2 regions of the Vibrio sp. Isolate22 genome follow, and region 1 is predicted to be linked to the other one. Evidence: riboswitches for the same ligand, from Rfam matches in the RefSeq annotation. Region 1 holds a riboswitch; the other holds the start of a gene.
What was found. A riboswitch is a leader RNA that binds a small molecule or an ion and turns the genes downstream of it on or off. The one in region 1 is predicted to bind thiamine pyrophosphate.
Positions count from the first base shown of each region.

Region 2: another riboswitch for thiamine pyrophosphate. It lies ahead of thiC (phosphomethylpyrimidine synthase ThiC); the one in region 1 lies ahead of thiB (thiamine ABC transporter substrate binding subunit).

Region 1 is NZ_JAKEUW010000047.1:36,018-42,175, forward strand. It holds gene thiP (thiamine/thiamine pyrophosphate ABC transporter permease ThiP) at 1-1,305, opposite strand, end outside; gene thiB (thiamine ABC transporter substrate binding subunit) at 1,388-2,380, opposite strand; TPP riboswitch at 2,434-2,553, opposite strand; gene L1D55_RS20605 (flavin prenyltransferase UbiX) at 2,597-3,220, opposite strand; gene mpl (UDP-N-acetylmuramate:L-alanyl-gamma-D-glutamyl-meso-diaminopimelate ligase) at 3,259-4,617, opposite strand; gene fbp (class 1 fructose-bisphosphatase) at 4,889-5,899, shown strand; partial or broken gene L1D55_RS20620 (transposase) at 5,969-6,158, opposite strand, start outside.
Region 2 is NZ_JAKEUW010000046.1:35,920-42,077, forward strand. It holds gene L1D55_RS20330 (HesA/MoeB/ThiF family protein) at 1-269, opposite strand, end outside; gene L1D55_RS20335 (thiamine phosphate synthase) at 259-1,551, opposite strand; gene thiC (phosphomethylpyrimidine synthase ThiC) at 1,551-3,500, opposite strand; TPP riboswitch at 3,629-3,727, opposite strand; gene crcB (fluoride efflux transporter CrcB) at 3,790-4,173, opposite strand; gene L1D55_RS20350 (multicopper oxidase family protein) at 4,274-5,656, opposite strand; tRNA gene L1D55_RS20355 (tRNA-Trp) at 5,878-5,954, opposite strand; tRNA gene L1D55_RS20360 (tRNA-Asp) at 6,014-6,090, opposite strand; rRNA gene rrf (5S ribosomal RNA) at 6,136-6,158, opposite strand, start outside.

The DNA.
Region 1 (6,158 bases):
ACTGGCACACACATATTGATATTGCTGAGACAGATGCAACATAGGTTGGGCAAGTGTCTTAATCACATAAGGCAGCGCCATTAGACTATTTACGGCAATAACAATAAAGAACGCCAAGCTGAACACATCGGTAAATGAACGTAGCAGTAAGAAGATACCTGTGCTGATCACTAACCCCGGCGTCACCAAGATAATAGTGCCGATCAGCTCGATTTTATCGGCTCTGATCGTCTTGTTTTGCAAGCGCCATGCACGACTGGTAAGCAATATCGCGATACCTATGCCGACTGCAATAACACTCGCCAATAAAGCGACTTTCACCGAAGTCATCAACGCCGCCCAAAACGGCTCACTGCTCAGTACAGCCAATGACTGAGCGTTAATACCACTAACAAGCACCATCAACAGTGGCGGTAATACGAGTATTGAGACCATGATGATCCAAAAGCTATCCCAAGCTTTTGACCACCAGCTGTCCTTAACCAAATACTTTTCTTCCGACAGCTGACTCGCGGTCACTGAGATAGGCTTAGACAGGCGCTGAATACTCACCGCTAACACGCCACATAACAGCATTTGCCATATCGCCAGCAAAGCCCCCGCTTGCAGATCAAAGTCGAACTTAATCGCCTGATAAATTGCGAGCTCGATAGTGGTTGATTTAGGGCCACCGCCTAGCGCCATCACGGTAGCAAAACTGGTAAAGCACAGCATGAAGACTAAGCCACATACATGAGGTAACTGTTGCCTTAAGCGAGGCCATTCTACCCACCTGAATTTGTTCCAATGACTCATGCCTAAATGTGCGCATAACTTGTGCTGCTCAGCAGGCACGGTATCTAACGCTTGCAGAAGTAAGCGACAGGAATAAGGCAGATTGAAGAAGACGTGTGCCAACAAAATACCATTCAGGCCATAAATCGAAAATGGTAACTCAATGTCGAAGTTCGCCACGAACTTAGCTAACCAACCACTGTTGCCGTAAATAGCCAGTAAGCCAAAGACGCCGACTAACACAGGCAGAACCAAGGTCGACGCAAAGAGCCTTAACAGTAGCGCTCGTCCAAAGAACTGTCTGCGGCACAAAGCGTGTGCAATAGGTATAGCAAAGCCAACACTCAGCACCGTTGAGAGTGTCGCTTGATAAAAACTGAACTTCGTTACATGCCAATAGTAGGGATCGGACCATACTTGGCTGATATCAAGAGAAGGGGCATTGCTAAGCAATGCCCCTACTGCTGAAACCACGAAGGCGGTAATGAGTATCGCGACCCAAATACCGACCTTAGGCGTTTTCTTTATCATAAATTGATTGTTACCGTAAAAAGTCCATTCCAAACATAAAGAATGGCTTTAAATACAGGTCGTTCATTCTTTTAAAAGTAAATTAAAAAGTAAGTGCACTCTGCCATTCACGAATCCAAGGCTTACGCTTCTCGGCGATCTCTTCAGAGCTAAAGCTTAACGCTTGCTGAGGTACCGTCAGTTGTTCGAAACCTTTAGGTAGCTCAACATCTGTCACAGGGTACATCCAGTTACCTGTTGGCATCGCCGATTGGAATTCATCACTTAGGATAAACGCCATAAACTCATCAGCAAGCTTTTCATTCTTACTGCCTTTGACCTTTGCAGCTACTTCCACTTGAGTGTAATGCCCCTCTTCAAAGTTCGCAGCTGCGTACTTAGAATCGTTCTCTGCAATGATGTGGTAAGCCGGAGAAGTGGTATAAGACAATACTAGATCAGATTCACCCTCTAGGAACATAGAGTAAGCTTCAGACCAGCCTTTAGTTACCGTCACCGTTTTCTGAGCTAGCTTCTTCCACGCCGCTGTCGCTTCATCACCGTACACCGATTTCATCCAAAGCATCATGCCTTGGCCAGGTGTTGATGTACGTGGATCTTGGTAGATAACCTTCAGGTCTTCACGTTGCTCAACCAACTCTTTCAGACTTTTCGGTGGGTTTGCTAGCTTCTCTGTGTTGTAGACAAAAGCGAAGTAACCAAAGTCATAAGGTACAAAGGTATTATCGTCCCAGCCATTTGGCAGTGTTACCGATGATGTATCAACATTGTGCTCAGCCAGTAAGCCTGTTGCTTTCGCTTCAGCCATCAGGTTGTTGTCTAAGCCCAGAACAATGTCAGCTTTGCTGTTGCCACCCTCAAGACGTAAACGGTTAAGAATAGATACGCCATCTTCGAGCGCGACAAAATTCACATCACAGCCACACTTTTCTTCAAATGCTTTCTCTACGGCAGGACGAGGGCCCCAATCCGCAGCAAAAGAGTCATAGGTGTATACGGTTAACGTATCGTCTGCAGCAAAGGCAGAAAAAGAGATAGCTGTAGTAACAGCAAGGGTAGTTAATGTGAATTTCACTGGACGCTCTCCATGGTCTGAGCGGCACAGGTTTGAGGGAGGAGAACGATAGAGGTTGTTCCTAACTCAATTCCTACGCCAGCATTATCTGGTTCAGGTTTACGGGTCCCAAGCACCTGCTTGATCTCAGCTCGCATTCATAATTTGAATGGTTTGCTCCCCGATGAGTGTCCGGAATTGTAATTCGATTTTTAACAATAAGCTATCAAGTTTGGATCAATTACGTTGATCGTAGCCCCATCTAGGCACTAAACCTTGGTCAATACCTAGATGGTCCAGAATGCGCGCCACCATAAAATCGACCAAGTCTTCTATTGACTTAGGTTGGTGATAAAAACCTGGAGCGGCTGGCATGATGGTTACCCCCATCGTCGATAGCTTGTGCATGTTCTCTAGATGTAGCGTTGAGAATGGCGTTTCACGAACCACCAATAACAGCTGACCTCGCTCTTTCATCACCACATCTGCTGCGCGCTCAATCAGGTTGTCCGATAACCCATGAGCAATGGATGCCAAACTGCCCGCAGAACATGGGCAAACCACCATCTGCTTCGGCGCTGCAGATCCTGATGCAACTGGAGAGAACCAGTCATCTTTACCGCACACCACTAGCTTTTCTGGATCGCAGCCCAAGTGCTTAACCAAGGCTTGCTTTGCCGCATCCGGCCCAGCAGGTAACTTGAGCTCATGCTCTGTAGCCAACACCACTCGTGCTGCCGACGAAATTAGCAGGCAGACTTGATAGTCTGCTGCCAACAAGCATTCAAGCAAGCGCAATCCGTAAGGCGCACCAGATGCGCCAGTGAAGGCAAGAGTTATCGCTTTATCGTGTTTTGTCATGTTCTCAGTTACTTCAAATTATAAGGTCGTGGATTGGATTAACCTTTAAGGGCTAACGCATCCAACAATTTCTGGTGAATACCACCAAAGCCACCATTACTCATTACCAGAATTTGGTCGCCCGCTTGCGCCTCTGAGACAATTTTAGCAACAAATACATCCATATCATCACTAACATGTGCAGGCTGATGACAAGCATCTGCGACATCCTGTACCGACCAATCAATGTTGTCCGGTTGGAATAAGTAGGTGGAATCCGCTTGTTTGAGCGAATCAGCCAAGGTTTCTTTATGCACACCACGCTTCATGGTGGCGGAACGAGGCTCTAAAACGGCAATGATTTTTTTCGAGTCGACCTTATTACGTAAACCACCGAGCGTAAGTTCAATCGCCGTTGGGTGATGGGCAAAATCATCATAAACAGACACACCAGCAACCTCGCCTTTAAACTCTAGACGACGTTTAGTATTGATGAATTTCGCTAACGATTCGCACGCTAAATCTGGCGTCACACCCACATGCCTTGCCGCAGCAATCGCCATAAGAGCATTGTTGACGTTGTGATCACCAACCAGGTCCCAATCTACCGTACCAACACACTCACCTTGGAAGTAAACTTCAAATTGAGAGCCATCTTTAACTCGCTTTTTGGCATCCCAATCGCCAGCTTCGCCACTCGATTCTGTCTCACTCCAGCAGCCACGTGATAGAACATCTTGAATAGCGGTATCTTGCTTAGGTGAGAAAATACGACCATTGCCTGGCACAGTTCGCACTAAATAGTGGAATTGACGTTTGATCGCTTCAAGATCGTCAAAAATGTCGGCATGATCGAACTCAAGGTTATTCATTACCAAGGTTCTTGGGTGGTAATGAACGAACTTAGAGCGTTTGTCGAAAAAAGCACTGTCGTATTCGTCAGCTTCTACGACGAAGAACATGCTTTCACCCAAGCGAGCAGATATACCAAAGTTACCCAATACCCCACCAACTAAAAAGCCGGGAGCATAACCGCAATCTTCCAAGATCCAAGCTAGCATGCTGGATGTCGTGGTTTTACCGTGAGTACCGGACACCGCAAGAACCCAGCGGTCGTGCAGCAAGAACTCTTGCAGCCATTGTGGGCCAGATGTGTATCTAAGGTTGTTATCCAAGACATACTCAACACATGGGTTACCGCGGCTCATCGCATTTCCGATAACCACCAGGTCAGGCCTAGGCTCTAGTTGGCTTGGGTCGAACCCTTCAATAATTTCAATCCCTTGCGACTCCAACAAAGTACTCATTGGAGGATAAACATTCGCGTCACTACCGGTAACCTTGTGACCTAATTGACGAGCCAATACCGCAGCACCGCCCATGAAGGTGCCACAAATTCCTAAGATATGAATATGCATAAATTGCTTCCAAACGCTTGGCTAATATAAACAGTGCCTAATTAAAACGGCTTGTACTCATTATCATTAAATGAAGATTAAAAGCGAGCGGCAATGCAAAACAAATTGAGTCGACATAGTAAGTGAGATCTGTGTCGCTTAGTTCATTACCATTAAAAAGATCTAAGCCTTAGAATTTAGGTAAGCGTCTAGATGAATAAAGCCCACTTAAGAGGCAAATTCTATGGTGCTCAAATCCCCCCTAATATTCAGAGAAGTTTAAGGAAATAACATGTCTGAGATGCGCACCCTTGGTGAGTTCATTGTTGAGAAACAGAGTGACTTCCCCCATGCAAGTGGTGATCTATCATCCCTTTTGTCATCAATTCGTCTTGCTGCAAAAATTGTTAACCGTGAAATCAACAAAGCAGGTCTTGTCGACATTACTGGCGCTGTTGGTACAGACAACGTTCAAGGTGAAGAGCAGCAGAAGCTAGACCTTTATGCGAACGACAAATTTAAAGCGGCTCTAGAAGCTCGTGACCAAGTTTGTGGTGTAGCAAGTGAAGAAGAAGACGAAGCCGTTGCCTTCAATAAAGAGCTCAACAAAAACGCAAAATACGTCGTACTGATGGATCCACTAGATGGCTCTTCAAATATCGATGTAAACGTATCGGTTGGTACGATTTTCTCTATCTACCGCCGTGTGTCTCCAATCGGAACACCACCGACTCAAGAAGACTTCCTACAACCAGGTCACAAACAGGTAGCTGCCGGTTACGTGATTTACGGTTCTTCAACCATGCTGGTTTACACAACGGGTGCTGGCGTAAATGGTTTCACCTACGACCCATCTCTGGGTACTTTCTGTCTATCTCATGAAAACATGATGATTCCAAACGAAGGTAAGATCTACTCGATCAACGAAGGTAACTACATTCGCTTCCCAACAGGTGTGAAGAAGTACATCAAGTACTGTCAAGAGAGCGAGCCAAGTGATAACCGCCCTTACACGTCACGCTACATTGGTTCTCTTGTATCAGATTTCCACCGCAATCTACTAAAAGGCGGCATCTACTTATACCCAAGTACAGAGAGCCACCCTCAAGGTAAACTGCGTTTGCTTTATGAGTGCAACCCTATTGCCTTCATCATGGAGCAAGCAGGCGGCATCGCTTCTGATGGTGTACAACGTATCATGGACATCAAACCAACTGAGCTACACCAACGTGTACCTTTCTTTGTTGGTTCTAAGAATATGGTTCGTAAAGTCGAAGAGTTTCTTGAGCAGAATCCAGACTAACCCTCTCGTTTCTTTCTCAGCTTAACTTCATTAAAAAAGCCAGCATCGAAATGCTGGCTTTTTTTAGGTTCATCGCGGCTTTCCGGGGAAAGCCGCTTTTATCTTCAAGAAGAAGTAGTCTGTATCTCGATACCCATACCCCATTCGCTTGATTAACTTTATTTTGTTGTTTATCCCTTCCAATGTGCAGGTGTTGAGCGGATAACTTGCCGATCCAATAATACCGTGAAGATAAGGCCTCAGTTTTCGTGCGAACTCT
Region 2 (6,158 bases), on a different contig from region 1:
AGTTTCAGTGCATCGACTTTAGCTGTACCAAGATCGCTTTCTTTGAACGCGACCTGTCGTTGTAGATTAGACGAGTCGACACAATCATCATCAACCAGTACGATTTTTCCGATGCCAGACGCCGCTAGATAAAGAGCCGCAGCATTCCCCAAACCACCACAACCAATCACTAACACATGACCGTTTAGTAGATTTCTTTGTCCTTGTTCACCAATTTCAGGTAATGTAATTTGACGTTGATAGCGAACAAATTCAAAGTCACTCAGCATGGCTCAACTCCTGACTAACCTCTTCAGTAAAGGTTGAAGAGTTGCCATTCATAAGAGCCTCGAAAAACTCAATAACCGCTTTTGGATCTTCCGCCAATGTAATTGCACGCACTACCGCGAGGCTGGAGACACCACAATTCCATACCTGCTCTGCCGTCGATTGGTCAATACCACCAATAGCCACGGTCGGATAACCAACAAGCTTTTCCGTGTATGGGATGGTATCAATTAGCTGTTGGTACAAAGATAAACGTACCAAACCTTGAGGTTTGGATGGCATCTGTTTCGTAGTGGTTGGGAAAATATGTCCTAACGCGATGTAACTTGGGTTTATTTGCACGATGCGTAACAACTCATAGTAGCCATGCGTCGATAGACCTATCTTGATGCCCGCTTTACTCAATTGTGAAAGGTTCGACTCTTCAATATCTTCTTGTCCCAAGTGCACACCAAAAGCGCCATGCTTGAGTGCAAGTTGCCAATAGTCATTGATAAAAACCTGAGCGTTATGTTCTCGACCAAGTTCGATCGATCGTGCGACTTGTTGCTCTAAGTCAGCTTGCTGAGGGTTCTTAATTCGCAGTTGTACCGTATTGATTCCAAGCTTAAGGAGCCTTTCAATCCAATCGACATCATCGACAACTGGGTATAGCCCAAGGCTTTTCTTCGTCAAGTCAGGGAATGAAAGTGACGTTCCTTGATGAGTCCAACCAACGCTAATACCTAAACGCTTGTCTTCTAACACTGGAATTGGGAACTCTTGGTAATGGCTTGGCCATGTTCCACGTGAAACATTAGACGCTGCGCGCGCAAGAACCAGTGCATCTTCTAGTGGGAAATCTAGAGCTAATAGCGTTAGGAACCACGCAAAGTGATGGCGGCTATCTATTGCTTGATGGTCAGTGGTAATACTTTTGATAGCTCGATTGGCATTTAAGTGTGACCAAATATCTAATACCGCAGCCTCATCGGCTACACCAACATGTATCGTATTAGGGTATTGCGCTAAAGCATTGCGAACATCTGTCAGCGATAAAGACTCGTCATAACTTACGATATGATCAAGCGAGCTTAACTGAGCCGCTTTAACTGAAACGACATCGGAAGCAAAGCCAATAGCAAGTGAGTGATGAGAATCAACGATAGAGAAGTATTGAGTTGGGCTGACACCCAACTCAACTGCATCGGTTGCTAAACCTTGTCGCTTAGCAACCAATAGACAGTGTTGAACCTCTCCCGTTAACTCAATAGATTGAGATGGGATTAGAATTTTCACTGTCATTACTCCTCTAATTGAGCTTCTTTCGCACCAACGGCAGGATGGTAAAGTTCAGAGCCAGTATCACGGAACTCTTGTGATTTTTGACGCATCCCTTCCAACGGATTGTCTAGCATCTTAATCTCAATGGCCTGATCCGCTGCTACTTGTTCTGTGTCTTTCGCGTACTCCCTCACTTCCTGAGAAATCTTCATCGAGCAGAACTTAGGTCCACACATAGAACAGAAATGCGCAACCTTACCTGATTCTTGTGGCAAGGTTTCATCATGGAAAGAGCGGGCTGTATCCGGGTCTAGTGCTAGGTTAAATTGGTCTTCCCAGCGGAATTCAAAGCGCGCTTTAGAAAGTGCATTGTCACGGATTTGTGCGCCTGGATGCCCTTTTGCCAAATCAGCAGCGTGTGCCGCCAGCTTGTAAGTAATCAAACCAGTCTTCACATCCTCTTTGTTTGGCAAACCTAAATGCTCTTTAGGAGTCACGTAACAAAGCATCGCACAGCCGTACCAACCGATCATCGCTGCACCAATACCAGAAGTGATATGGTCGTAACCAGGGGCAATGTCTGTAGTAAGCGGGCCTAATGTATAGAAAGGCGCTTCATGACAATGCTCTAGTTGCTCATCCATGTTCTCTTTGATCATGTGCATTGGAACGTGCCCAGGGCCTTCGATTATCACCTGTACATCATATTCCCACGCCACTTTTGTCAGTTCACCTAAGGTGCGAAGTTCAGCAAACTGAGCCTCGTCATTAGCATCAGCAATAGAACCAGGACGTAGGCCATCACCTAATGAAAGTGCTACATCGTACTTCGCACATATCTCACAAATTTCACGGAAGTGGGTGTATAAGAAGCTTTCTTGGTGATGAGCAAGACACCATTTCGCAATGATAGAACCACCACGAGAGACAATGCCGGTAACACGCTTAGCCGTCATAGGGACATAGCGAAGAAGCAAGCCAGCATGAATCGTAAAGTAGTCGACGCCCTGCTCTGCTTGCTCAATTAAGGTATCACGCATCACTTCCCAGTTAAGGTCTTCGGCTACGCCATTCACTTTTTCAAGCGCCTGATACATAGGGACCGTACCAATTGGCACTGGACTATTACGTAGAATCCACTCTCGTGTTTCATGAATATTTCGACCAGTCGACAAGTCCATCACCGTGTCGCCGCCCCAGCGAGTTGACCAAACCAGCTTCTCAACTTCCTCTTCAATCGAAGAGCTTACCGAAGAGTTACCGATATTTGCGTTTACTTTCACGAGGAAATTACGGCCAATAATCATCGGCTCTGATTCTGGGTGGTTGATGTTTGAAGGGATAATAGCTCGACCTTCAGCTACCTCTTTACGTACGAATTCAGGGGTAATTTCTTTTGGAAGATTTGCGCCAAAACTATGACCAGGGTGTTGGTGGTTCAGTTGCTCATCTGCGAACTTCTGACGTCCCATATTCTCGCGAATAGCAATGTATTCCATCTCAGGAGTAATAATCCCCTTACGAGCATAGTGCAACTGAGTCACACATTGCTCGCCAGCCGCACGACGAATTCTAGGTAGGTTTCCGTAACGAAGCTCGTCTAAGGTTTCGTCCTCTAAGCGCTCTTTGGTGTACACGGAGCTAACATCATCTAATAGTTCAGTATCACTACGCTCTTCAATCCACTGTTCTCTTAGCTTTGGAAGGCCATTATAAAGGTCTATCTCGTGCGTTGGGTCGGTATAAACACCGGAGGTGTCGTAGACATGAATAGGTGCATTCGGTTCAAATACAGGCTCTTTTTTGGTACCACCAACAAGGCTATCAGCGAGTGATATCTCTCGTACAGGGACTTGAATGTCCTCGCGAGAGCCTTGGATGTAAGCTTTCTTTGAATTTGGATAAGGTTGTACTGATAAAGAATCGATGAAATTCTTCGCTTCCAGTCTTGCTCGTTTACGACTCGACATAGCATTTTTCCTTGGCTTTTAGCCATTATTTATTGGGATAAAAATGCTTGACGGATTGATGCTACAAGAGGGATCACGGTAAGAAATACAGCTGTGATCTGGTGATAGATCTCTAGAGGGATTCTAGTTAGATATCTACTCTTGTTCCCTTCGCAGGTATTAGCCTGATCAGGTTCAACGGATCCCGAGTTAACGGTCTCAGCCATATGGCACTCCGACAAGTACTATCGAGTATATAAAAACGGCTTGGATAAACCAAGCCGAGTTGTTAACAAATCGTAAGAAGATTTTATGACTTTATCAAAAGTTGGAAGCCGAACCATGCTGCAGAGATACTTAACACCACATTGAGTAGTACGTTTAGTCCCATTTTGAAAAATGCGCCTTGCTGCATTAAAAGAACGTTATCCATCGAAAAAGTTGAGAATGTAGTCAAAGCACCAAGAAAGCCCAAGCCAATGATCTGTCTCCATGGTTCAGTTGCAACCATCTCATTTTCAAATGCAGCGATCAGTAAACCCATAATAAAAGAACCAATCACGTTAACAGTTAGCGTACCATAAGGAAAACCACGCCCTAGCAGTAGTACACACAGCTCTGAAATCAGATAACGTGAACAAGCACCAAATGCACCACCAATGGCAATAAAGCCTAAAATAGATAACTGACCCATGAATCCTCCCAAATAACAGTCCCTATATTCTAGCTTTACAGCCGATAAAAGCGAGGATGGAAACTAAGAATGTATGCGCAAATATTAAACGTTACAGGTGTCACTTAACTTCGATATAACCCATCAGTCCTGTTTTCATATGTTCAATCACATGACAGTGATACATCCAACGTCCGGGATTGTCCGCTACAAATGCCGCTTTCGCTCGGCCGTTCTTTCCAAGTAACACGGTATCCGTGTGAAAAGGCTCCTCAATTTTTTTGCCATCTAACTCAAGTACCGTGAACGTATGACCATGTATATGGATCGGGTGATGGTATTGGGTAACATTCTTAAGATCGAATATATAAGTCTTGCCGAGCTCTAATGTAGCGAGTGGTTCTGGGATATTGTCTTTACTCATCCCCTCCCAGGCTCTTTTATTGGTCAGCCAAAACTTAGGCATGGATTTCCCGTCTTTGGAAACCGGCGACACCGCCCCTTCCCACTCAAACACAAAATCGATCTCTTCTGCATTAGCGAGATCTAACTTAGGTACAGGATTAAGAGGTAATAGCGGAAGTGTTTGGCCTTCTATGAGCGCGGAATCTACAACCTCAAACTCACATAAGGAAAAAGGAAAACGTCCCTTCATTTGCAGCACATTCACACGCTTGCCAGCCTTTGGAGCAATAAGTCCGATGTCGACACGCATACCTGGACCAATTTTGTGTTGAGTCAGCTTATAAGGTGTCTTTATCGGGTTACCATCTATAGCAATAACCCATGCCTCAGCACCTTCAACAGCGATAGGATACGTGATTGTATTATCGACATTGGCTATACGAAGCCTAGTCGTTGCATGCTGCTTTAGTTGATAAGTAGGCTCATGTACTCCATTAACACTGCTCCACTCCCCAGGAGTGCCCATACGAGCGCTAAGACGTGGGATCATTAAGTCCTTCCACTGACCTTGTTTATTAAGGTGCCAGTGTTTAAGCATCAAAGCATGCTCTTCATCGAACTGAGGTGATGTGCTCTCTTCAACAACAATTAGACCAACTAAGCCCATACCAAGTTGTTTAACACTGTTCATGTGTGGGTGATACCAGAACGTACCCGCGTCCGGCGGAGTAAATTCATAGACGAACGTTTCACCGGGCATGATTGGTGGCTGACTCAAGAAAGGCACCCCGTCCATTTCGATAGGGATTCTTAAACCATGCCAGTGAATTGTAGTTGGTTCTGATAGTTTATTAGTGAAACGAATCGTAACTTTTTCGCCCTGCCGACAGCGAATTGTCGGCGCAGGGATCTGGCCATTGAACCCCAAAACGTTAGTAGTAAACCCAGGTACAATTTCAGCAGACGAAGGCTCAGCAGTTAAGTCATAAACATATCCTCCCTTCTCATCAACAGATCGCTTCATTGAACAAGCAGGAAGTACTGTGAGTGCCGATATAGCAAGAGATGATTGAATAAATTTACGACGAGAGATATCCATATTTGTAGCCTTTTAGTAATAACGACCAAAATGTAACAAAATATTGAGAATAATTCTCATAAAGAAATGAAGTTTGTGGTTTGGCTATTAATAAATGAGGCTGAGATAAGTAAGCACTTACATTATTTCATCAGAACTAGCGAAACGAGGGAATAGTTGACTGGAATTTGGAGTTGTGAAAAGTAAAAAGGCTCTAGCATTTCTGCTAGAGCCTTTTAATGTGGCAGGGGTGGAGAGATTCGAACTCCCAACACGCGGATTTGGAATCCGCTGCTCTGCCAATTGGAGCTACACCCCTAAAACTTTGTATACTTTAGATTCGAAAAAACCTCGCACTAGGCGAGGTTATCGAATAAGTGGCGGAGTGGACGGGACTCGAACCCGCGACCCCCGGCGTGACAGGCCGGTATTCTAACCAACTGAACTACCACTCCGCAGTGGACTACTTGTCGTCGCTGACAAGTCGTTCATAATTTAAAGCCTGGCGATGTCCTACTCTCAC